Linked DNA regions of Synechococcus elongatus PCC 11801. The protein of the gene in region 1 binds, or shares a complex with, the protein of each later gene. Links are inferred from orthologs where the notes say so. Each region holds a gene or a part of one and is shown on either strand. Other genes may lie near its edges. The genes, in order: DOP62_RS13340, DOP62_RS00260 and nuoH.

The links.
Region 2: the proteins of DOP62_RS13340 (region 1) and DOP62_RS00260 are in contact, whole or in part, in a cryo-EM structure (PDB 6KHJ), measured with the Thermosynechococcus vestitus proteins. The link is inferred for Synechococcus elongatus PCC 11801 from one-to-one orthologs. Residues at the interface, in WP_011056552.1 of Thermosynechococcus vestitus: Leu46, Met47, Tyr48, Thr50, Ala51, Cys52, Phe54, Ile55, Glu56, Ala58, Ala59, Ile61, Gly62, Ser63, Arg64, Phe65, Asn76, Pro78, Thr89, Thr91, Lys93, Met94, Ala97, Leu101, Met123, Phe124, Ser126, Asp127, Ser128, Tyr129; in WP_011057128.1 of Thermosynechococcus vestitus: Pro17, His18, His19, Pro20, Ser21, Met22, Val25, Arg27, Met29, Thr31, Ile38, Asp39, Cys40, Glu41, Pro42, Val43, Ile44, Gly45, Tyr46, Leu47, His48, Arg49, Gly50, Met51, Lys53, Ile54, Asn57, Arg58, Pro65, Tyr66.
Region 3: the proteins of DOP62_RS13340 (region 1) and nuoH are in contact, whole or in part, in a crystal structure (PDB 6Y11), measured with the Thermus thermophilus proteins. The link is inferred for Synechococcus elongatus PCC 11801 from one-to-one orthologs. Residues at the interface, in WP_096411117.1 of Thermus thermophilus: Arg16, Glu17, Gly18, Leu24, Leu27, Val28, Trp30, Gly31, Arg32, Asn34, Ser35, Trp37, Thr54, Asp55, Ala56, Asp59, Ala61, Arg62, Phe63, Gly64, Glu66, Val67, Phe68, Arg69, Ala70, Ser71, Arg73, Gln74, Ala75, Asp76; in WP_096411122.1 of Thermus thermophilus: Arg36, Val44, Arg45, Met46, Gly47, Pro48, Asn49, Arg50, Val51, Leu57, Gln58, Ala61, Asp62, Ile64, Lys65, Ile67, Phe68, Lys69, Glu70, Ile72, Val74, Glu223, Ala224, Glu225, His233, Thr234, Glu235, Tyr236, Ser237, Trp241.

What each region holds. Positions count from the first base shown.
Region 1 is NZ_CP030139.2:2,663,305-2,673,747, reverse strand. The notes cover bases 3,847-6,775. They hold DOP62_RS13340 (NADH dehydrogenase subunit K), read right to left. Parts: upstream 5,701-6,775; coding sequence 4,993-5,700; downstream 3,847-4,992. Other genes in these bases: DOP62_RS13325 (photosynthesis system II assembly factor Ycf48), read left to right, coding at 6,714-6,775; DOP62_RS13330 (rubredoxin), read left to right, coding at 6,265-6,681; ndhC (NADH-quinone oxidoreductase subunit A), read right to left, coding at 5,691-6,053; DOP62_RS13345 (NAD(P)H-quinone oxidoreductase subunit J), read right to left, coding at 4,482-5,000; DOP62_RS13350 (hypothetical protein), read left to right, coding at 3,931-4,332. In the rest of the region: DOP62_RS13375 (HAD family hydrolase), read left to right, coding at 1-503; DOP62_RS13370 (cytochrome b), read left to right, coding at 667-1,293; heterocyst frequency control protein PatD, read left to right, coding at 1,337-1,639; DOP62_RS13360 (dipeptide ABC transporter ATP-binding protein), read left to right, coding at 1,636-3,252; more of DOP62_RS13355, read left to right, coding at 3,349-3,846; more of DOP62_RS13325, read left to right, coding at 6,776-7,754; psbE (cytochrome b559 subunit alpha), read left to right, coding at 7,819-8,070; psbF (cytochrome b559 subunit beta), read left to right, coding at 8,094-8,228; DOP62_RS13310 (photosystem II reaction center protein L), read left to right, coding at 8,241-8,363; DOP62_RS13305 (photosystem II reaction center protein J), read left to right, coding at 8,444-8,563; hemB (porphobilinogen synthase), read right to left, coding at 8,808-9,776; DOP62_RS13295 (CobW family GTP-binding protein), read right to left, coding at 9,955-10,443. UniProt on the Escherichia coli protein: NDH-1 shuttles electrons from NADH, via FMN and iron-sulfur (Fe-S) centers, to quinones in the respiratory chain. The immediate electron acceptor for the enzyme in this species is ubiquinone.
Region 2 is NZ_CP030139.2:42,017-52,428, reverse strand. The notes cover bases 531-3,428. They hold DOP62_RS00260 (NAD(P)H-quinone oxidoreductase subunit H), read left to right. Parts: upstream 531-1,336; coding sequence 1,337-2,521; downstream 2,522-3,428. Other genes in these bases: tpiA (triose-phosphate isomerase), read right to left, coding at 3,305-3,428; DOP62_RS00255 (acyl-CoA thioesterase), read left to right, coding at 2,667-3,068; DOP62_RS00265 (type I glyceraldehyde-3-phosphate dehydrogenase), read left to right, coding at 531-877. Outside these bases: more of DOP62_RS00265, read left to right, coding at 1-530; more of tpiA, read right to left, coding at 3,429-4,033; DOP62_RS00245 (NAD(P)/FAD-dependent oxidoreductase), read right to left, coding at 4,110-5,729; DOP62_RS00240 (THUMP domain-containing class I SAM-dependent RNA methyltransferase), read right to left, coding at 5,794-6,918; DOP62_RS00235 (cation:proton antiporter), read left to right, coding at 7,094-8,698; DOP62_RS00230 (potassium channel family protein), read right to left, coding at 8,661-9,374; DOP62_RS00225 (mercuric reductase), read right to left, coding at 9,569-10,412.
Region 3 is NZ_CP030139.2:1,098,553-1,102,211, forward strand. Bases 663-3,501 are described here. They hold nuoH (NADH-quinone oxidoreductase subunit NuoH), read left to right. Parts: upstream 663-1,442; coding sequence 1,443-2,561; downstream 2,562-3,501. Other genes in these bases: gmd (GDP-mannose 4,6-dehydratase), read left to right, coding at 663-1,205; ndhI (NAD(P)H-quinone oxidoreductase subunit I), read left to right, coding at 2,604-3,212; DOP62_RS05275 (NADH-quinone oxidoreductase subunit J), read left to right, coding at 3,216-3,501. Also shown: DOP62_RS05255 (AI-2E family transporter), read left to right, coding at 1-43; more of gmd, read left to right, coding at 114-662; more of DOP62_RS05275, read left to right, coding at 3,502-3,659. UniProt on the Escherichia coli protein: NDH-1 shuttles electrons from NADH, via FMN and iron-sulfur (Fe-S) centers, to quinones in the respiratory chain. The immediate electron acceptor for the enzyme in this species is believed to be ubiquinone.

The DNA.
Region 1 (10,443 bases):
ACTTGCCGGTCTCGCCAGCTGAGTTTCTGGCGATTCGCAAACCGATCATCGAAGCACGGGTTGCCCAGTCGCCTGCTCGCCCCGGGGCTGCAGAATTAGTGCGATCGCTGCATCAGCAAGCTTGTCCCCAAGCAATCGCCACGAGTTCTACCCAGCCCGCTTTTACAATCAAAACCCAGCAGCATCAGCCTTGGGTACAACTAATTGATCTCGTGGTTTGTGGTGATGATCCACAGCTCGAGCGTCCTAAGCCTGCGCCCGACATTTTTTGGTTGGCTGCCCAGCGGTTGGGAGTTAAACCAGAAGATTGTCTAGTCTTTGAAGATTCGATCAGCGGTGTTCGGGCTGCACTGGAAGCTGGGATGACCGTGGTCGCTGTGCCCGATCCTGTCGATCGCGATCGCCTACCGACGGGTGTTCATCATTGCCTCGACAGTTTGGCGGAGCTGCAAGACCGCGATCGCTACCAGACAATTTTTGGGAAACTCCCGCTGTCAGTCTGATGGCGATCGGGTCAGGAATGCTGGCAGGGCCTGCTTCAAATTCAGTCGCATTGACAGGAATAAGACTACTAGGGCCTCAGTCTCTCTGTTTGGCTGAGAACTCCCGCTTCCATTGACAGTCGTTACGATTGCGGCGAATTAATGTCGTCCACATTGAGAAGCCATGACTAATGCTACGCAAGCCCCACCAACCGTGCTACCGAAGCGACGAGTTAATAATGCTTTCCGTAATCTGATGTCTTTGCATTGGTGGATGGCCTGGGCTTACCTCGTGTTGTTCGTGGGTGGAAGCATTATGGCTCAACTACCACGCGAGGTTTCCTTCCGGTCTAGCCTCTATGATTTCCACAAGTCGATCGGGATTTTGACAATTGGTTTACTGCTAGGCCGAGTGCTGCTGTTGCTGCGGGTTTGGTGGCGAAAATACTCGCGTCAATTTCCCCAAACCTCTGCTCATTGGTGGCGCAGACTTCTGCTGCATAGCAGTCTCTATGGATTTATGATTGTCGTTCCTGTGACAGGAATTCTTCTATCTAATTCCTTCAGATCCAATAATGTCAAATTCTTTGGCATTATTATCCCCGATATATTTCCCCAGAATGCTGCCATGGTCGAAGTGGGACGCAGCTTACACTTTTGGTTAGCTTATAGCTTCTTGATGTTTGTTGTTGTTCATATAATTGATCAGTGGAAAGTGGTTCGTGCGATCGTACGCCGGTGGAAAAACTGGTCACAAACATTGATGCAAAGCACTGCTAATCGGGTGAGCAAGGCTGAGAGTGATCGCTAGCGTGATCGTTTAAGATAAGCAGTTTTCATCAAGAGGAATGAGGATGGATCTGCGATCGCAATTGGTCACATGGCAAACGGCGTTAACTGCGCCGGAGGCTGACTGGATCGCGATTCAGCAGCAGGGACAAGCGATCGCGATCGCCTTAGCTCAGACAGACAGCGATCGCTATCTGACCTATCGCCTCGAAATTGAAAAGCATCTGCGGCTATTACAGCTCGATCTCAGCTTTTGGCAGCGCAGCCGCGATCCGCAGAGCCAGCAAGTGCGAGTGGCAGCCCTACAGCAGCGGCAACAGACCCTCATCCGCTACTGTGAGGCGGTGCTTACCGCGATCGCTGCATGACTGCACCTCTCTTAGCTATTGATCAGCTCTCTGTCACCTATCCGGGAGCTGATCATCCCGCTGTGCAACAGCTGTCGCTGGAGCTCTCTGCCGGAGAGCGTCTCGGGCTCGTGGGTGAGTCAGGTTGCGGCAAGAGTACCCTAGGGCGCGCGATTTTACGGTTGTTGCCGCCGGGCAGTCTTCAGCAAGGAGACATTCGCCTTTCTGGACAGTCGATTCGCCAATTCCAAGGGCGATCGCTCCAACAGTTTCGCGGTGGGCAGGTCGGACTCGTCTTCCAAGACCCGATGACCCGCCTCGATCCACTGCAGACGATCGGCAATCACTTGCTGGAAACGCTGCAGGTTCATCGCCCCCAACTCAGTCGTCGTCAGGCCAAACAGCAGGCTTTGAGCTGGCTGGAACGAGTGCGGATCCCTGCTAATCGTTGGTCCCAATATCCGCATCAATTTAGTGGCGGGATGCGGCAACGCTTGGCGATCGCGCTGGCACTGCTTCTGCAGCCACGCCTTGTGATTGCTGATGAGCCAACCACCAGTTTGGATGTGACGGTGGCGGCGGAAATTTTGCGGGAGCTGACGCGCCTGTGCAGCGAAGAAAACACCAGCCTGCTGCTGATCTCCCATGATTTGCCGATGGTGGCTGCCTACTGCGATCGCATTGCAGTGCTCTACAAGGGGGCGTTAGTCGAAACAGGCGAGACAACTGCTGTCCTGACTCGGCCCCAACATCCCTACACGCAAACGCTGTTGCAATCAGCCAGAACTGCGATCGCGGCTGCGCCATCGACCGTTCCTGCCACAGCACCGCTATTGCAACTAGAGAACGTCACTCAACACTTTCGTGTTGCTCAATCTTGGCTACAGAGCTGGCGCGGCGGCGGTGAGATTGTGCGGGCAGTCGATGGTCTGAGTCTGGAAGTTTGGCCCGGCGAAACTTTGGGACTGATTGGCGAATCGGGCTGTGGCAAAAGTACACTCCTACGCACGATTCTGCAGTTACTCCGACCCAGTCAGGGCAAAGTCCTGTTCCAAGAACAGGATTTGACGCAACTGCCTGATCGCCGCTTGCGATCGCTACGGCGCGAGATTCAACTGATCTTTCAAGATCCGGCAGCTTGTCTCAATCCCCGCCTCCGCATTGGTGAAGCGATCGCCGACCCCCTCAAAATTCAAGGTCTTGCCAAAGGTGCCGCAGCTCAGCAACAAGTGCTGGCAATTCTGGAACAAGTGGGTCTGACGCCCGCTGCCAATTGGGTCGATCGCTATCCCCATCAACTCTCAGGAGGACAGCAGCAGCGAGTTGCGATCGCCCGTGCCTTGATTACTCGCCCGAAACTCGTCCTTTGCGATGAGCCGGTCAGTATGTTGGATGCCACGGTGCAGGCCCAAGTGCTGGCATTGATGCAGGATCTCAAGGAGCAGCTCAACCTCACCTACCTATTCGTCACTCACGATTTGCGGGTTGCGCGGGAGTTTTGCGATCGGGTTGCTGTTTTACAACGCGGGAAAATCGTTGAAATCGGCCCTGCAGCCCAGGTTTTAAGCGGGCCCGAACATCCCTACACGCGATCGCTCTTAGCATCGCTACCAGAGCTTCCAGTCGCAATTTGAACTGAAAATCACAACTTCGGTGATCAACGCTGGTAATATCTCTGCCAACCCTCGATTAGTGGGCTTTTTCATCTTGGTAATGCGAGGCTTATTGCAATGACATCAGCGCAAGCAACCAATTCATCCGCTCGCTTTCGTCCAGCCTCTGACTTCCCTCGCTCGATCGCCGGCATGGAGCAGGTGAAGGCTGAAGCAATCTACGCAGAGCTTCGCGACTGCCTCGTCTTCTCTAACCGTAGCCGTGGCCAACTCAACCGACGTAATCAGGAATACAAGAACAAAGCAATGCAGCTGCAATCAGATGTGCAGCGCCTTCGTTCTCTGATTCAGAAGCTAGAAGTTGATAAGATTCAGCTCGAAGCCAGCAAGCAGCAAGTCATTACCGAGCTTCAGGCAGAATTCGCCACAGTCTCCCAACATCTTGATGAGTTATCGAGTGCTTTCGATGAGATTCAAGATTTTGAGGAAATGCTCAAGACTCCTTTGGGATTGATGGCGAATCCCAGTCGTTTCATCCAGTTCTTACGCAAGATTGCCTCAATTGTGAGGTTTTGGCGGCAACCTGACCCAGCGCAACCCACGCTCGCAGACACAGAACAAGATCGGCGCGATCGTCCACAAATGTACGAAGGTCCTGCAGAAAACGGTCGGGCGCTTCTCGATCGCTAGGATCTAGGCATGGGTAAAGCAAAACTCCAGCGACTGCTGGGACAACTTGAGTCGGTGCAACTCGCCGATCGCCAGAATGCAGCGACCATCTACACCGCAGCAACGCTGGCCGTTCAAAAGCTGGAAGAACAGACTGCCACTACTCAACCAGTTGCTGCACTACCCGAAGCAGCACCAACTGATTTGTCGACCTTCAAGCAACAGTTTGCCAACCATCGTGCTTGCCGACAGTGGCTGAAAATGCAGGGCGTTCACTTCACCAAAACACCGAGCTGGAAAGATCTCTACCAAGGCTGGCGCTACTGGCTAGCAATTCAGCCTGCACTCGCTGCAACCCTGACAAGCCATCCTCTTCCATCCTCAGCTCGCTTTGAGATTACACCTCAACTCGCTCGACAGCAGCCAGAGTGACGATGAGTGAGCACCAGCTCCACGAATTTTGCTGCAAGGAAAATGCTGCTCACTTCATCTTCTCTCTGAAATAGAAGGCTCCAGAAAAACGAAAAAGCTCCTCTCCACAGTGGAGAAGAGCTGGGGGAGCTAGCGATGCAGCTAAGAGCCTAGTAAGCGTCTTGCAGCTCGTAGAAATCGGGCGAGATATAGTCTTTGCGCAAGGGCCAACCCACCCAGTCCTCGGGCATCAAAATCCGCTTGAGATTGGGGTGTCCCTCAAACTCAATGCCGTACATGTCGTAGGTTTCGCGTTCTTGCCAGTCAGCCCCTTTCCAGATCCAATAGACCGACGGAACTTTCGGATCATTACGGGGCAAGAAGACTTTCACCCGTACTTCCTGCGGTTGGCTGGCGTTATCACTGACTTTCGTCAGGTGATAAAAGCTGACCAAGTCCTGACCGGGACCCTGATCATAGCCGCCTTGGCACTGAAGGTAGTTAAACCCATAGGCAAACAGGGCAGCTGCGATCGGTAGTAACACCGCGCGATCGACTTGGACGATCTCAACCCCGAGGTGATCACGCTCCAAGGCCGTGTTATCAAAGCCGTTTTCACTCAACCAACGAGAGACCGGGCCAGCTTCAACAACCGCTGTTTCTGGCGTTGGCGTCAACTCTTCAGCCACGATCGCGACCCTCCTTCTCAGTCACCGGCAGTTGCGGGGCAACTGCAGCGCCAGCCGCAGCTGGCAACGGACCGGCTTGGCGAGCCGCTGTCCGCCAATATTCCCCAGTCAGCAATGGCGCAGTCGGCTTCATCTGATGGGTGGTGCTGTAGTAGCGATGGGTCTGCAGCAGTTTGCCGCGCTCTTGAATTGAGTCGTTGGCAACCTTCTTCCGGAGCTTCACGATCGCATCAATAATCGCCTCAGGGCGGGGCGGGCAACCGGGGATGTAGACATCGACGGGCAGCAGCTTGTCGACACCGCGCACCGTAGTGGTGGAGTCGGCGCTAAACATACCGCCCGTGATCGTGCAGGCACCCATGGCGATCACGTATTTGGGTTCAGGCATTTGCTCGTAGAGCCGTACCAGCGCCGGTGCCATTTTCATGGTCACGGTGCCAGCGGTGATCAGCAGGTCTGCCTGACGGGGGCTACAACGGGGGACCAAGCCAAAGCGATCGAAGTCGAAGCGGGAGCCAATCAGCGCCGCAAACTCAATGAAACAGCAAGCCGTCCCATACATCAGCGGCCACAGGCTCGACAGACGCGCCCAGTTGTACAGGTCATCCAGCGTCGTCAGAATAACGTTTTCTGACAGACCTTGAGTGACTTCGGGAGGGGCAGCCGGATTGCGAATCTCGGCAGGGTTTGTCAGGACCATTCCAAGGCTCCTTTGCGCCATGCATAGGCTAGACCAACAACGAGGATCGTGATGAAGATCAACGCCTCGACAAATGCCAGTAACCCCAGCCGATTAAAGGCGACGGCCCAGGGATAGAGGAAGACGGTTTCTACATCGAAGATCACAAAGACGAGCGCAAACATGTAGTAGCGCACGTTGAATTGGATCCAAGCCCCTCCAATTGGCTCCATCCCCGACTCGTAGGTCGTCCGTCGCTCCGGTCCTCGGCGACCTGGTCGCAACAAGCGCGAAGCGGTCAGCGAGAGGATGGGAACCAGTGAGCTAATGAGCAGAAAGCCAAGCAAATATTCGTAGCCGCTGAGGACAAACACGCCAAACTCCAGGCTGCAGTCGCTGTTCTATTCTGCCATTGCCGTAAATCGGCTCCGCAGAAATGCCTACTCTACTGTAGCGATCGCTGTCCCTCGGCTCATGCCTGCAAGGATTGCGATCGCCAATGTTCTTCCTCGATCACGGCTAAGGGGCTTCCGGCGATTGGCTTATGATCGCCTTTAGTTCTGCGCGATCGCTTGCCAAGATCCTATGGATACACCTGAAGCTTCTACCCCGCCGGCCAACACTGCGCCTGATCCGGTAGAAGAGGGCACCCCCGAGGCAGCTACCGAAACGTCGGAGACGAAGCCACTCATCCTGCTCGACCGCCACGAGTGTCGGTCCTGTGGCTATATCTACGAGCCCAGTGAAGGAGAGCCTCGCCGTCAAATCGCTGCAGGGACTGTATTTGAAGACGTGCCTGCCAACTGGCGTTGTCCAATTTGTGGTAGCCCTCGGAGTCAGTTCCGCAACATCGGTCCCAAGGGTGTGCCCTCTGGTTTCAGTGAGAACTTGGGCTATGGCCTTGGCGTCAATACCCTGACTCCAGGCCAGAAAAACCTGCTCATCTTCGGTGCGCTTGGTCTTGCCGTTCTCTTCTTCCTCAGTCTGTACGGTCTGAACTAAATCGTTTAATCATCTCTTCGAGTCTTCGCACCATGTCATCGCTCCTGTCTCGATCGCGTATCGGCTGGTTGCTCAGCTTTTTGCTGCTGCCGCTGCTACTTTGGCTCCCAACTCCTGCTTGGGCAGCAGAGGCCACAACTAGCCCCTGGCAAGTGATCGACCTCGGCACTGAAAAAACCATCCTGGACATCGCTTTCACCAACAACAAACAGCACGGTTGGCTGGTGGGCACCGATCTTGCCCTCTATGAAACGCAGGATGGCGGACAAAGTTGGAGCGAACGCGCCCTCGATTTGGGTGAAGTCTATCGTCTGAACTCAATCAGCTTTAAAGGCGATGAAGGGTGGGTCGTGGGCCAGCCCTCGTTAATGCTGCACACCACCGATGGTGGCAAAAACTGGTCGCGCATTCCCCTCAGTGAGAAATTGCCAGGTTCTCCCCTGCTAATCACTGCATTGGGCAAAGGTGAAGCAGAACTAGCCACCGATGTTGCCGCCATTTACCGCAGTCGTGACGGCGGCAAGAGCTGGCAAGCACAGGTCGCAGATGCCGCCGGTGTTGCTCGATCGATCAGTCGGAGTCGCGATGGACGCTATCTCGCAGTCTCAGCTCGGGGCAATTTTTACTCGACTTGGAAACCGGGCGATGCAGCTTGGACTCCACACCAACGCACCTCATCTCGCCGCCTACAATTGATGGGCTTTGGGCCTGACAACCGTACTTGGCTGATTGCCCGCGGCGGTCGCCTTCAGTTCTCGAAGACCAGCCAAATCAGCAACTGGGAAGAGATGCTAGAAGAGGGTGATGCTTGGGGGCCCGCGGTCGAGCCAGAACGTAATGCCGGCTGGGGCTTCCTTGATTTGGCCTACCGTTCCAAGCAAGAAATTTGGCTATCTGGGGGCAGTGGCACCCTGTTGGTTAGCGAGGACGGAGGGGAACACTGGCAACGCGATCGCGCGATCGCCAAACTGCCTAGCAACCTCTACACCATCAAGTTTTTTGCCCCGAATCAAGGTTTTGTCCTTGGTCAGCGCGGGTTGCTACTGCGATATGCACCAGAGGCTGCAGCCTAGGGCATAAATTTGGGCGTGCTCCGATAAGATAAGGGTTGTCCGAAATCCTCTGAGGAGCACGTCTATGGCAGGCGGATCTACCGGCGAGCGTCCGTTTACCGACATCATTACCAGCATCCGCTACTGGGTGATTCACAGCATCACGATTCCAGCGCTGTTTATCGCTGGATGGCTGTTTGTCAGCACTGGCCTTGCCTATGATGCCTTCGGTACGCCGCGCCCGAACGAGTATTTCACCCAAGATCGGACGGAAGTGCCGATCGTGTCTGATCGCTACAGTGCGAAACAGCAAGTGGAACGTTTCTCGGCTAAATAGTTCTTTTTAGGTTGGCCTGAATCATGACCAGTAACAACTCCAACCAGCCAATCACCTATCCGATTTTCACGGTGCGTTGGCTGTCTGTGCACGCCCTGGGCGTTCCCAGTGTGTTCTTCTTGGGCGCAATTGCGGCCATGCAATTCATTCAACGCTAAGGACTTGCTGTCATGCCTACGCGCTCGACTAACCCCAACAAGCAGCCGGTTGAACTAAACCGGACTTCACTGTTCTTGGGTTTGCTGCTTGTTTTTGTCCTGGGGATTCTTTTCTCCAGCTACTTCTTTAACTAGCTAGCACTGGCATCGTTTGCGATCGCCCAAGCCTAGGCTCAGCCGATCGCTCTTGTTACTGACTCGAGGAGATTAAAACTGTGGCTGGTGGTGGACGTATTCCCCTCTGGATCGTTGCAACGGTGGCAGGCACTGGGGTGCTCGTCGTTGTAGGTCTCTTTTTCTATGGCGCTTATGCCGGTCTAGGCTCGTCGCTCTAAACCTAGACAACAATTGTCGAAAGCCCGAGCTAGCTCGGGCTTTTTATTTTGGCGATTTAGGACTTCTAGTTCAGTACAAAACTTGATATGGACAAAGCCACTAATATTGCTAGCTCTTGATAGGCGCTGTGAAGATGAAAGTATCAGATTGAAATGGCTACTTCAAAGCCGCGATCGCCACAATCTAGTAACCAGGTGAGTTCCACGAGTATCGAGTTTAGACAGCGGTATGCTTCAGGTGGTTCTATCCTCGTAGCATTAAGGCCACATCCTTAGCAAAGTATGTCAAGATTAAATCTGCACCAGCTCGTTTCATACTGGTCAGAGTCTCTAGCACCACAGTCTTTTCATTAATCCAGCCCTGTTGGGCTGCAGCTTTGATCATTGCGTACTCACCACTGACATTGTAGGCAGCGATCGGTAAGTTGGTCGCTTGCTTGATTTGGTGAATAATATCCAAATAAGAGAGTGCAGGCTTGACCATCACGATATCAGCTCCTTCTAAGACATCCAGCTCCACTTCTTTCATCGCTTCTCGAGCGTTAGCAGCATCCATTTGATAGGTTTTCTTATCACCAAACTTGGGTGCTGAATCGAGTGCATCTCGAAAAGGACCGTAGTAAGCAGAAGCATATTTCGCAGAATAAGCGAGAATTCCAACGTGAATCCAACCTGCGGAATCTAGTGCTTGACGAATTGCAGCCACACGGCCATCCATCATGTCAGAAGGAGCAACGAAATCTGCACCTGCTTCAGCCTGAACTAAAGCCTGCTTAACAAGCACAGCAACAGTTTCGTCATTGAGAATTTTATGATTTTGAACAATGCCGTCATGTCCCTCACTACTGTAGGGATCGAGCGCAACATCAGTAATTACAACCATTTCAGGAATAGCCTGCTTAATTGCTCTCACTGCTCGTGGGACCAAACCATCAGGGTTATAACTCTCCGTCCCAAAATTATCTTTTTGAGATTCAGGAATTACAGGGAAAAGAGCAACAGCTGGAATTCCTAATTCGCCCGCCTGCTTGACTTCACTGATTAAGAGATCAAGGGAGTAGCGAAAACAGCCCGGCATAGAAGGAACTTCCTCCTTTTGCCCTTGTCCGTCCATCAGGAAAAGTGGGTAGATTAAATCCTCAATTCGCAGGATAGTCTCCTGAACCATGCGGCGCACATTTGCTGTCTTGCGCAAGCGACGTGGACGGGAAATGCCAACGGGAAGAGAAGATACACGGGTGGCAGGCGCAGCACTACTGTCGCTACCGAATGACACTAGAGATGCAGAGACCGGATTAGATGGAGATCCCATTTTAGAATGAAAATGATTATCAATTTAATAATAACAAGAGACTGCGCTACACTCTCTGAAAGAGCGATATTTCGACTATTTACGCAAGACAGTTATTCAGTTTTTGGATGAGTTCTAGAGAGTTAAATTGTCGTCCTATTAAAACAAGCTGATTCCCCAGCAAACGTTTTGAAGGAAATCGATCAACTGAAAATCGTTGGCCACTGAGTTGGAAGATATAAGTTTCTGGCTGATCTTGAAAGTAAAGTAAGCCTTTTGCCCGACAGATAGACTCTGGCAGGTCGAAATTGAGGAAATATTCAAATTTTTTCAGATTAAAAGGTCTCTGACTTTGAAACGGGAAGACCATAAAATTATCTGCAAACAATTGCTGACTTGCAAGGATCTTGAGTTCTTGAATCTCATGTGACTCGCGTTTAGGGGTTAATTCAAGATCCAGAATTAGTGAGAGTGGAATATCTCCAAAACTACAATCATGAATTCTTATTCGATCTTTGATAGATCGAATTGCATCTTCAACTTTTTTACATTTTTTCGCATCAATTAAATCAGTTTTTGTTAGTAAGAT
Region 2 (10,412 bases), 2.6 Mb from region 1 along the record:
ATATGACTCAGTTCTCGGCCGCTTCAACGCTGACATCAGCTACGACGAGAACTCCATCACCATCAACGGCAAGACGCTGAAAATCGTCTGCGATCGCAACCCCCTCAATCTGCCTTGGAAAGAATGGGACATCGACCTCGTCATCGAATCGACAGGCGTATTTGTCACGGCTGAAGGCGCATCTAAGCACATCCAAGCCGGCGCTAAGAAAGTCCTGATCACCGCTCCTGGCAAAGGCGAAGACGTCGGCACCTATGTGATCGGTGTCAACGACTCTGAATATCGCCACGAAGACTACGCCGTCATCAGCAACGCCAGCTGCACCACCAACTGCTTGGCGCCAGTTGCCAAAGTTCTGCACGAGAACTTTGGGATCATCAAAGGCACGATGACCACCACCCACAGCTACACGTTGGACCAACGCATCTTGGATGCCAGCCACCGCGATCTGCGTCGGGCACGGGCTGCTGCAGTCAACATCGTCCCGACCACAACGGGCGCTGCCAAAGCCGTTGCCTTGGTCATTCCTGAACTGAAAGGCAAACTGAACGGCATTGCGCTGCGTGTCCCCACCCCGAACGTCTCCGTGGTTGACCTCGTGGTTCAAGTGGAGAAGCGGACAATCACCGAGCAGGTCAATGAAGTCTTGCAAAAAGCTGCACAAACCACGATGAAGGGCATCATCAAATACTCTGATCTACCCTTGGTGTCTTCCGACTTTCGCGGCACGGACGAATCTTCGATCGTGGATGCCAGCTTGACCCTCGTGCTCGATGGCGACATGGTCAAAGTGATTGCTTGGTACGACAACGAGTGGGGCTACAGCCAACGGGTTGTGGACTTGGCGGAACTTGCCGCACGCAAGTGGGTAGCTTAAGGGTTGTCTGATCCCTCTTAAGGTTTAAGTGTCGGTAGCCTCCTGATGTCAGGGGGCTTTTTGTTTCTTCGTTCAGCAGCATTTACTGATTGAATGCCTCCAGTGCTAAGGCGGCATTTGAGATTCTTTTCGCCTGTCAAACGAAGGCTGAAAACATGATTCTGCTTTTGATCCCTTGGATTCGTTGGCAGAGCGAGGCCGGGACTCTTCAACTGCTATTTCTATCTGGGTCAGGAGTGAAGTTGCTTAGGTTCACCCCTAGTTCAGTCTGTTGACGATCGCAGTCTTCCTTGACCTCCCAGCCTGAACACAGATACAGTCGCCGTGCGATCGCGCCAAAATGACAGCGCTCAATGCTCTGTCTCCCGCGATCTCAATCTAGGAATTCGGCCACAGAACTTGGATTGGCCGAGAGAGATGTCAAAATTTACAGAAGTGATGATTAGGAGCGATCGCCGCATGGCTTTGCTGGAGACCCGCACCGAGCCAATGGTGCTCAACATGGGCCCGCATCACCCGTCAATGCACGGGGTTTTGCGCTTGATTGTCACCCTCGACGGCGAAAACGTCATCGACTGTGAACCCGTGATCGGCTATCTTCATCGCGGCATGGAGAAAATTGCCGAGAATCGCTCCAATGTAATGTTCGTGCCCTACGTCAGCCGCTGGGATTACGCGGCGGGCATGTTCAACGAAGCGATCACCGTCAACGCTCCTGAGAAGCTTGCCAATATCCCGGTGCCTAAGCGGGCCAGCTACATCCGGGTGATCATGCTGGAGTTGAACCGGATTGCGAACCACCTGCTCTGGCTTGGCCCTTTCTTGGCAGATGTGGGCGCTCAAACACCCTTCTTCTACATCTTCCGCGAGCGGGAGCTAATCTACGATCTTTGGGAAGCGGCGACAGGGCAACGCCTGATCAATAACAACTATTTCCGCATTGGCGGTGTTGCAGCCGATCTGCCCTACGGCTGGCTCGAGAAGTGTATCGACTTCTGCGACTACTTCGAAGCCAAGGTCGATGAGTACGAACGGCTGATTACCGATAACCCGATCTTCCGGCGCCGTGTCGAAGGGATTGGCTTGATCACCCGTGAAGAAGCCCTCAACTGGAGCCTCTCAGGGCCGATGCTGCGGGGGTCTGGCGTTAAGTGGGATCTGCGCCGCGTCGATCATTACGAGTGCTACGACGACTTTGATTGGGACGTAATCACGGCGGAGGAAGGTGATTGCTTTGCCCGCTATCGCGTTCGCGTCCAAGAGATGCGCGAATCGCTGAAGATCATTCGTCAGGCCTGCGCTAGCATTCCGGGCGGCCCCTACGAAAATCTCGAAGCGCGGCGGATAGCGGAAGGTAAAAAGTCGGAGTGGTACGGCCCCGACTACCAGTACATCAGCAAGAAAGTAGCTCCCACCTTCAAGATTCCGGCGGGTGAACACTATGTCCGTCTGGAAAGTGGCAAAGGGGAACTAGGCGTCTTCATCCAAGGTGCGGACGATATCTGCCCCTGGCGCTTCAAAATCCGTGCTCCTGACTTCAATAACCTGCAGATTCTGCCCCAGCTGCTGCAAGGGGTGAAGGTCGCCGACATCATGGCGATTCTGGGCAGCATCGACGTGATCATGGGTTCCGTCGACCGCTAGCCATACATCAGCTTGAGAAGCTATCAATTTCCAGCTATCTGATCAGAGTCAGCTGCGAAGTAGATAGCTTTTTAAGTGGTAGGGGCTGAAGGACAGGGATGCGGCCCAAGCGGCGAGACTGGAACGAGCTGAAAAGGCTGGAGTCATGGCTGACTATCAGTTTCAACGAGTAGTTCGCTTTGCAGATACGGATGCGGCAGGAGTTGTCTACTTTGCGCAACTTCTGTCAATCTGTCATGAAGCCTACGAAGCCGCGATCGCAGATCTCGGGTTTGACGTTCGATCCTTCTTCAGCGATCGCGGGACGTTGATCCTGCCGATTGTGCATGCGGGGATCGACTACCGTCGACCAGTTCACTGCGGCGATCGCCTGACGATTGATCTGCAGGCCACAGCCTTGAGCAGCGATCGCTTTCAAATTGACTATCAGGTTAGTTGCGAGGGGCAAGCTGTTGCGCAGGCACAGACGGTTCACCGCTGCTTAACCAGCCAAACTCGCAAGCGATCGCCGTTACCCGATCGCTTACAGACTTGGCTGCAGTCCTAGACACGGCGCTGTGTAATCAATCCCAGTAATTACCTTGAGCCAAAGCAGTTGAACTGTTCTGTTCATGATGGTCAGGTACGAATTAATCAGAGTCGATGACTAGCGCCATCGACTCGTTTTTGACGAACAAACAGCTCTGTCACACTGGTTCTAACAGACAGCGACTTTGAGCTCGTCAATTTTTTGCTGACACCGGCATCGACATCGACTGACTGAGATGACAGACTGCTCTACCGTTAGGCCTGATAGTTAACAATCCGAGCAAAGCTCTCAGCATCTAGACTAGCTCCACCCACAAGCGCTCCATCAATTTCAGGCTGTGCCATGATTTCGTCGATGTTTTCGGGTTTGACGGAACCACCGTACTGAATCGGCACATCGGCATCCTTGAGTTGGCTACGGATCAAACCAATGACGCGATTCGCTTCCTCAGCAGCACAGGTATCTCCCGTGCCGATCGCCCAGATCGGTTCATAAGCAATGACCAAGTTCGATTGATCAACACCAACCAAACCCTGTTCGAGCTGGCGGCTAATTACGGCTTCTGTTTCGCCTGCATCACGCTGTTGCTTCGATTCACCCACACAAAGAATGGCGAGCAGACCATAGGACTGTGCCGCCAGCAAGCGTTGGTTCACAGTTTCATCCGTTTCACCAAAGTACTGGCGTCGTTCACTGTGGCCAATCACCACATAGCGAACGCCAATCTCGGTCAGCATCGCCCCAGAAATTTCTCCTGTGAAGGCCCCTTCCTTAGCCCAGTGGACATTTTGAGCCCCGACGCGCACGCGACTGCCATGGAGCGTTTTACTGAGGCTTGGCAGCGTCGTGAACGGTGCGCAGAGGACAACCTTGCGAGCTTCGGGTGTCTCGCTGAGCTGCGGTAGAAACGCTTGCAAGAACTCCAGGGCTTCGGCCTGGGTTTTGTACATTTTCCAGTTCCCGGCAATGATGATCCGACGCACGGCTGACTGTTCGCTCCTTGCAAGACCGTTCACCAGTTTATGATGTCGCCGGACTTCTCCCAAATTGAGGCCAGCGTCAGGCCGGCTGAGGTTGCGATCGCAACATGTTAAGCGCTACTGCTTCAGCGACTTTAATCCCATCAATGCCGGCTGAGAGAATACCACCGGCATAGCCTGCACCCTCGCCAGCGGGAAAGAGGCCAGTGGTATTGATGCTTTGGAAATCCTCACCGCGCTTAATCCGCACGGGAGACGAGGTGCGCGTTTCCACCCCCGTCAACATGGCATCGGGTAGGGCAAAGCCTTGGATCTGTCGATTGAAGGCGGGTAGGGCTTCACGAATGGCTGCGATCGCATAGTCAGGCAGACTCTGGCTGAGATCGGTGAGATGCACCCCAGGTGCATAGGAGGGGCGCACGCTTCCTAATTGCTGGGAAGGACGACCGGCTAGAAAATCCCCGACGAGCTGACCTGGGGCTTCGTAGGTGCCACCGCCGAGTTCAAAGGCTTTGGCTTCGAGGCGACGCTGTAGATCAATGCCCGCGAGGGGATGGCCAGGATAATCCTCTGGTGTGATGCCGACAACGATGCCACTGTTGGCATTACGTTCGTTACGGGAGTACTGGCTCATACCGTTGGTGACTACCCGCCCCGGCTCGGAAGTCGCTGCAACGACCAGTCCACCCGGACACATGCAGAAGCTATAAACCGTTCGCCCATTTTGGCAATGGTGCACCAATTTATAGTCGGCAGCACCTAGGGATTTATGGCCTGCAAAAGGTCCGAAACGAGCGCGATCGATGAGCGGTTGCGGATGTTCAATTCGAAAGCCAATTGAGAAGGGTTTAGCCTCGATGTAAACACCCTGATCAAACAGCATCTGGAAGGTGTCTCGAGCGCTATGACCGATCGCTAAGACAACATGGCGGGCTGGGATATAGTCGCCATTCGTTAGCCGCACCCCTTTCACTTGCCGGTCTTCAATGTGGATTGATTCAACTCGACTTTGAAAGTGAATTTCACCACCCAGTGCTTCGATACGAGCCCGCATTTGCTGAACCACGCCCACAAGTTTGAAGGTGCCAATGTGGGGTTTATTAACGTAGAGGATTTCGGGATTAGCTCCGGAGTTGACCAGTTCTGTTAAGACCTTACGGCCATAGTGCTGCGGGTCACGAACTTGGCTGTAGAGCTTGCCATCTGAGAAAGTCCCAGCACCGCCCTCGCCAAATTGGGCATTGGATTCCGGGTTAAACTCGCCCCGTTTTTTCCAAAAGGCAAAGGTATCGGTAGTGCGATCGCGGACGGTTTTACCCCGCTCAAACAAAATGGGTCGGAAGCCCATCTGAGCCAAGGTCAAGGCAGCAAACATGCCGCAGGGACCTGCACCAATCACCACGGGTCGCTCCATCAACCCTTCCGGTGCTTGAGCAACTACCCGATAGGACATATTGGGCGTGGGATTGACGTGAGGATCTTTTTGGAAGCGCTGGAGGAGCTGAGCCTCATTCTTGACTTCAAGATCGAAGATATAAACCCAAACGATCGCATCTTTTTTACGGGCATCATAGCTGCGCTTGAAAATCTCATAGCGAATCAAATCACCCGCCTGAATTTTCAGTTTTTGCAGAATTGCAGTGACGATCGCCTCAGGGGGATGATCGAGCGGCAATTTGATTTCGGAGAGGCGCAGCATAGGAGCGTTCAGCTAACAAAAATGAAAGTGCGATCGCCAACGATGAGCCGGAGCATCCGAGCGGTTAATACAGCTCGTACTTCATCAATTGGCAAAGCAATCCCCCATTATAAACAGGCGTTCGCTGAGCCGATTTCAGCCCGATCGCCCGTGCTAGCTCTTTGTTGCCACTGAGGACAAAGGCCGTCCAGCCCTTGAACTGTTGCTTGAGTACATCGCCCAACTGTTTGTAGAACGCTCCCAGATCGCTATCGCTCCCTAAGCGTTCGCCGTAGGGCGGGTTACAAATCACCACGCCACTATCAGCAGGAGCAACAACTTCCGAGAGATCGAGTTGGGAAAAGTAAACCTGCTCAGCCAATCCGGAATTTTCAGCATTGGCGATCGCCTGATCCACCACTTCCAGCTCGCGATCGCTGCCCCAAATGGGAGCCGGTAGAGCCTTGCGACGACTGGCTTGAGCTTGCTGACGTAAGTCATCGAACAACTGCGCATCGAAATCGCACCAGCTTTCAAAGCCAAAGCGATCGCGAAACAGACCCGGGGCCACTTGCAGCGCCATCAACCCCGCTTCTAAGGGCAGCGTGCCAGAGCCACAGAGCGGGTCATAGAGCATCTGAGACGGATCCCAGCCCGAGATTTGTAAGAGAGCAGCGGCCAGCGACTCTTTCAGGGGGGCCAAACCAACCGCCGGACGATAGCCGCGCCGGTGCAAGCTGCTACCCGAGCTATCCAAGCTGAGACTGCAACGTTCTTGGGCAAGGTGAACCCGCACCAGCAGATCCGGTCGTTCCGTGTCGATGGGCGATCGCTCACCGAACTGATCCCACTGCTGATCGACGATCGCGTTTTTGACCTGCAGGGCGGTGAAGTGGCTGTGGTTGAGGCGATCGGTTTTGCCGGTGGCACTGACTGCAAAACTGCGATCGGGCGTCAAAAAGTAAGACCAATCAATGTCGCGAATGCCTTCGTAGAGATCGGTGGCATCCCAGCAGGGAAATTGATCGATCTCCCAAAGAATCCGAAACGGAATCCGCGCCCACAAATTGACCTTGTAGAGCAGGGCGCGATCGCCTTGGAAAGCAACACCACAGAACTGGGGTTCGACCGCTGCCGCGCCGAGCTGCTCCAACTCTTGCGCTGCGATCGCCTCGAGACCACGACCAACGGTGGCAAAGTACTGATTCATGACGGGAAGGAAACCATGGAGGACTGCTGTCCTGAACCGTCACGAAAGAGGACAGTCTTTGATCCTAGCAAGGCGCTTTGGTGGCGACCGCAGTCCGGCATTGAATGCGATCGCGAGCCCTAGCCTTCATCCAGTTTTGCCGCACACTAGAGGGCGATTGCCACCTGCTCCAACTGTGCTGACTCTCTTACTGGCCAACCTGCCACCCAATTCCAGCAGTGCCATTTCAGAGCCGAGTGCAAACTTGGCAACCACGCTGACGATCTGTTTGCTTGGGGCCACAATTGTTGCCCTGATCTCCCGGCGCTGTCGCATTCCCTATGTCACGGGCTTGGTTCTAGCGGGGCTGGCGATCACCGATGTCCTACCCCAAAAACTGGGCATCGACTCTGGTCTCATCCTGAATTTGTTTCTGCCAATTCTGGTCTTTCAAGCCGCGATCAATACAGATATCAGCCGTCTCAGGAGTTCTTGGCCCCCCATTAGCGTATTGGCTGGACCCGGCATTCTCATTGCCACGGCGGTGACGGCCACTATCCTCAAATTTGGCTTAGGGCTGAACTGGATTGCGGCGCTGCTCGTGGGCAGCATTTTGGCGATTACCGACACAGTTTCGGTGATTGCGGTTTTCCGAGAGGTCACAGTTCCCTCACGGCTAGCAACCATCGTTGAGGGTGAAAGCCTCTTCAATGACGGGGTTGCGCTGGTCATTTTTGGTTTGGTTGTGGAGCTGCAAGCAGGTGAACAAGTCACGGTTCTTGGTGCTGTTCAGTCCTTTTTTGTCGTGATTTTGGGAGGCGGACTGCTGGGGTTAGCCACGGGCTACCTCGCCTCAGGACTGTTTCGGGCTTTGGCCGATGACTCGCTCAGTGGCGTTCTCCTGACTGTGGCGGTGGCTTTTGGCACCTTTCAACTAGGCGAAGCGCTTGATGTTTCCGGTGTTGTGGCGGTGGTCGTTGCAGGCTTGACGGTGGGTGCCTTAGCACTCGATCGCGCCCAGTCACCCTCGAGTCGACTCACACTCCTGAACTTCTGGGAATACGCAGCCTTCTGCGTCAACACCTTCATTTTTTTGTTTATCGGGGTGGAGGTTGACCCGAAATCGCTCCTGCAAACCCTGCCAGCAGTGCTGCTAGCGATCGTGGCCTACCAGCTCGCCCGCCTAGTCACGGTCTACCCTTTGATGGCGCTGGTCAATCGCTTCGATCGCCCCGTTCCTGTGCGCTGGCAACATGTGCTGTTCTTGGGCAATATCAAAGGCTCACTCTCGATGGTCTTAGCCCTTAGCTTGCCCGCAACCCTCAGCGGTCGCAGCGAGCTGGTCAATCTTGTCTTTGGGGTCGTGTTGCTGTCTTTAGTGGGACAAGGGCTGAGTTTGCCTTGGCTGGTAAAACGACTGAAAGTGGCAACCCGTTCCACGCGATCGCAGGAAGCTGAACAACTCCAAGCCCAACTGATCGCTGGCAAGGCGGTGCAGGCTGAACTCTCCAGTCTTTACGATGCTGGTGTCTTGCCCAAGGCCATCCACGAGGAACTGCGAGCTCGCTATCAACTGGCGATCGCCGGAGCGGAGCAATCGCTGCGCGGACTCTACAACCGGCGGTCGACCGATCTCCGCAGCAGTGCTGCACCCCCATCCTCAATGTTGCAGCGCCGACTGCTCTTAGTCGAGAAGAATGCGCTGCTGGAATCCGTGCGCAAGGGCATCCTGACGGACGAATCGATCAGCGATCGCCTACAGGTTATTGATGCAGCACTCCTGCAGGCTGAAGTGGACTGAACAGACTGGGCATCAAAAAATTCACCAGCGCTTGCACCAATCCAGGCTTAGTCGCGAGCAAAACAGTCGCATCCGCTTCCAGCACGGTGTTGCCACTGGGAATCACCAGATCAGCTTGGGGATGGGGCTGGTAGCCAATGATCAAAGAAGAACTCGGAAAGTCGATATCTTGGGCGATCGCAGCCACACTGCGGCCAATCACTGGCGATTGACGATCCAGCGTCAGTTTAAAGACTTCAATTTGCCCCTGTTCAAAATGCAGCATCGACTCAACCTGCGGGCATTTGATCGCATTGACCATCGTCGATACCACCAGATCAACCGTGCTGATGATGTGATGGGCACCCGCAAGGCGCATCGGCTCAATAAAGTCCCGTTGACTGATCCGGCTGATAATTCGCGACACACCGTAGTGACGAGCCAAAGTCACGAGCGCCAAATTTAGGGCATCTTGACGGAGAACCGCCGCAACCGCATCGGCTCGACAGATCCCAGCCTCCACCAACACATCCGTACTGACAGCGCTCCCCTCAAAAGCCATCGCTCCCAGGCGATCGCGTACCATCCGGCAGACCTGCGGATTGTCATCAATCACCGCAACAGTATGCCCTTGATCCAGCAGTTGCCGAGCTAGCTGCTGTCCGATTAAACCAGCACCACCAATCAATACATACATAAGCACTTTTAGGAAGTCGCCTGAATTTTAGCAATCACCGAACAAGGCGCGATGGTCTACCAGCCTTTGCTTATAGCGGCATTGATCCAGAAACTTCTTAATCGAATCACTTGAGAAGTTAAGAAATGGATTTAGAGATGAGCAATCGCCTTCGCCAATTCTTAATTGACCGACAACTATGTACTTAGAGTGACTTAGGAAAACCATTGTAGAAAGTGAAGTAGTCGTTTGGTCATTGGCGTGAGGAGGGTTCGTCGGTAAGTGTCTGCTGCTTTTTTGATACTTTCTGCTTGAGTTGGATAGGGATGAATCACGCCACTCAAAGCACTCAGACCTAAGCCATGAGCGATCGCAGTCGAGATCTCAGAAATAATTTCACCGGCATGGGGAGCGACAATCGTTGCGCCAAGAATCCTGTCTGAATTAGGTTGGTGATGGATTTTGATGAATCCTTCAGTCTCTCCATCCACGATCGCGCGATCGACTTGGCTGAATGGGATCGTAATTGTTGCGATCGCGATGCCCTGTTGCTGGGCAGAACGCACCGAAAGACCAACATGAGCCACTTCTGGATCCGTAAAAGTTACTCGCGGAACAATTAAGTTACTCACTTTTGATCGCCCTAGGCCCAAGGGTGAAAAGAGCGCATTCTTCAGAACAATTCGAGCTGCAGCATCAGCAGCATGGGTAAACTTCCAATCTAAACAGATATCTCCCGCTGCATAAATCTTAGGATTACTCGTTTGCAGATAGTCATTGACAAAGACACCATGATTCACTTCATAATCAACACCTGCCGCTTCAAGATTGAGACCTTGAACATTGGGCGATCGCCCTGTTCCTACTAAAATTTCATCAACTTGAATGAATGAGTCTTGACCATCTTGACGGTAGTAGATTATTTTCTCTTGTCCATCTTTTTCAGCGCGATCAATCTGAGCAGCAAGAATCAGTCGAACCTCTTCTGTAGTCAATTGCTGCTGAATAACCACAGCAACTTCCGGATCTTCTTTTTTTAAGAGTTGTGGTCCTCGATGG
Region 3 (3,659 bases), 1.6 Mb from region 1 along the record:
AAGAGCCCAGGATGCGGCTGTTTCCGGGGTAAAACTGCCCTGATCATTGACCGCAGCGCAGCGCGATCGCTGCTAAATTACAGCGAGCTGTTCTTGCACCCTATTGCTCTGCCATGACTCGAAAACGTGCCCTCATCACTGGTGTCACTGGTCAGGATGGGGCCTATCTAGCAGAGCTTCTCCTCAAAAAAGGCTATGAGGTTCATGGCATCAAACGCCGAGCCTCGCTATTCAACACCGATCGCATTGATCACCTTTACGAAGATCCCCACGTTGATGATCGGCGCTTCATTCTCCACTACGGTGATCTGACTGATTCCACCAATCTGATCCGGATTGTCCAGCAGGTTCAACCCCACGAAATCTATAACCTTGGGGCCCAGAGCCATGTTCAGGTGTCCTTTGACAGTCCTGAATACACGGCTAATGCTGATGGCCTCGGTACTCTGCGGATTCTTGAAGCCATTCGGATCCTCGGACTGGAGCAGCAGACCCGTTTCTATCAGGCTTCAACGTCAGAGCTTTACGGCAAAGTTCAAGAGATTCCTCAAACTGAGACAACGCCGTTCTATCCCCGTAGTCCCTACGCGGTTGCCAAGCTCTACGCCTACTGGATTACCGTTAACTATCGCGAAGCCTATGGGCTCTATGCCTGCAATGGGATTCTCTTCAATCACGAGTCGCCGCTGCGCGGGGAAACGTTTGTTACTCGCAAAATCACTCGTGCCCTCGCCCGCATCAAACTGGGGCTACAGGACTGCCTCTACCTTGGCAATCTAGACGCTAAGCGAGACTGGGGGCATGCCCGCGACTATGTCGAAATGCAGTGGTTGATGCTGCAGCAAGAGCAACCTGATGACTATGTAATCGCCACCGGTGTCCAGTATTCTGTGCGCCAGTTTGTAGAAACCGCAGCGGCAGAAGTCGGACTCGCGATCGCGTGGGAAGGCAGTGGGGTCGAGGAAAAGGGCATCAATCCAGCTACGGGTCAGGCGATCGTGGCGATCGATCCCCGTTACTTCCGGCCCACTGAAGTGGAGACACTGCTCGGTGATCCCTCTAAGGCGAAGCAGCAGTTGGGTTGGGAACCTCGCATCAGTTTTGAGCAGCTTGTGCGCGAGATGATGCAGGAGGATCTGCAGCTTGCAGAACGTGATGCCCTAATCAAAAAAGCGGGCTACAAGGCCTTCGACTACTTCGAGTGAAGCCCGATCGCGGGAGAACTCGAAGGGCGATCGCACTGAGCTCGCTCGAATGAACAGTTTTTTGAATCCTCTGGATAGCAACTTCCAATCTTGAAAATCCGCAAAAGTGCTCAGTTTGGCGGGGTGGGCGATCGGCCTGCAGATATACTGAGCAACAGTCACAAAAGCCTGTTTGATCTTGCGACAGCAGCGATTAACAGCGATGCGTGACCCATGATCAGCAGCAGTGGAGTAGCCATGGACAGAGGGATCGACCTCCAAGGCACATTCATTCAATCTCTGGAAGCCTTGGGGCTCTCTCCGGGCCTTGCCAAGCTTCTTTGGATGCCCTTGCCCATGTTGCTGATGATCATCGCGGCAACAGTCGGGGTGCTTGTCACCGTTTGGCTAGAGCGTAAAATCTCTGCTGCGGTGCAGCAACGGATTGGCCCTGAGTATGCCGGCCCGCTAGGGGTTCTGCAATCAGCGGCGGATGGTCTGAAATTGATCTTGAAGGAAGACATCATTCCAGCCAAAGCCGATGCCTTCCTGTTCACGATTGGTCCAGCGCTGGTTGTTATCCCTGTCTTCTTGTCTTACCTGATCGTCCCCTTTGGGCAAGAACTGATCATTACGAACGTCGGAGCTGGCGTTTTTCTCTGGATTGCGCTCTCCAGTATTCAGCCGATTGGCTTGTTGATGTCGGGCTATGCCTCGAACAATAAGTACTCGCTCTTGGGTGGCTTGCGGGCGGCAGCGCAGTCGATTAGCTACGAGATTCCGCTAGCTCTCGCAGTGCTGGCGGTAGTGATGATGTCCAATTCGCTGAGCACGATCGATATCGTCGATCAGCAGTCGGGCTACGGCATTTTGGGATGGAACATCTGGCGGCAACCGGTGGGTTTCATCATCTTCTGGATCGCAGCGCTGGCAGAGTGTGAGCGCTTGCCCTTTGACTTGCCAGAAGCCGAAGAAGAGTTGGTCGCTGGCTATCAAACCGAATATGCCGGCATGAAGTTCGCCCTCTTCTACGTTGGTTCCTACGTCAACCTGATTCTCTCGGCCCTGCTGGTTTCCATTCTCTATTTGGGCGGATGGGAGTTCCCGATTCCCCTCGATCGCCTTGCAGGCTGGATTGGTGTGGATCCTGCAAATCCGATTCTGCAGATCACGACAGCGGCGCTGGGGATTACGATGACTGTCCTCAAGGCTTATCTGCTGGTGTTCACGGCGATTCTGCTGCGCTGGACGGTTCCACGGGTGCGGATTGACCAACTCCTCGATCTGGGCTGGAAGTTCCTACTCCCGATCTCGCTGGTGAATCTGCTAGTGACTGCAGCGTTGAAACTAACCTTCCCTGTCGCCTTTGGTGGTTAGTGCGTCTTGGTCTTCTCTTGAGGTTTCTGAAGGAACACGATCATGCTGAAATTTCTGAAGCAAGTCGGAGACTACGCCAAGGAAAGTCTCCAGGCGGCCAAGGCGATCGGCCAGGGTTTGGGGGTCACCTTTGACCACATGCAGCGGCGTCCGGTGACGGTGCAGTATCCCTACGAAAAGCTGATTCCGTCGGAGCGCTATCGCGGCCGGATTCACTACGAATTCGATAAGTGCATTGCCTGCGAAGTCTGTGTACGGGTCTGCCCGATTAACCTGCCGGTAGTGGACTGGGTCTACAACAAAGAGACGAAGAAGAAAGACCTCAAGAACTACAGCATCGACTTTGGGGCTTGCATCTTCTGTGGCAACTGCGTCGAGTACTGCCCAACCAACTGCCTATCGATGACCGAGGAGTATGAACTAGCGACCTACGATCGCCATGAGCTGAACTACGACAACGTTGCCTTGGGTCGTCTGCCCTACAAAGTGACGGATGATCCGATGGTGACGCCCTTCCGCGAATTCGCTTACCTGCCGAAAGGTGAGTACGACCCCCACGTGGTGGCGGACGATCGTCCACGGGCGGGTCAGCGTCCCGAAGAACTCGTCGATCAGTACAAGCAGGCTGCTGCCGCTACCGAGGAGAACTAAACCGTGACTCTTGCCGAAGGCGTTCAACTAGTTACATTCATCATCCTGACGGCTGGGGTGGTTTTGGCGGCCTTGGGGGTCGTTCTTGCCAGCAATATTGTCTACTCAGCCTTTTTACTGGGCGGTGTCTTCATCAGTATTGCGGGTCTCTATCTGCTGCTGAATGCCAGCTTTGTAGCCTTTGCCCAAGTGCTGATCTACGTCGGTGCCGTCAACGTCTTGATCCTGTTTGCGATCATGTTGGTCAACAAACGGGAAGACTTCCGACCGCTGAAATTTAACTGGCTGCGCAAAGGGCTAACGGTTCTGGTTTGTGGTGGTCTGTTTGCGCTGCTCAGTCTGACCGTGCTTTCAACGCCTTGGGCCGTGACGCCGACACCAGGTGCTAGTGGTGATGAGGCGATTTACCTGATCGGTGAACACTTCTTCAGCGACTATCTGCTGCCC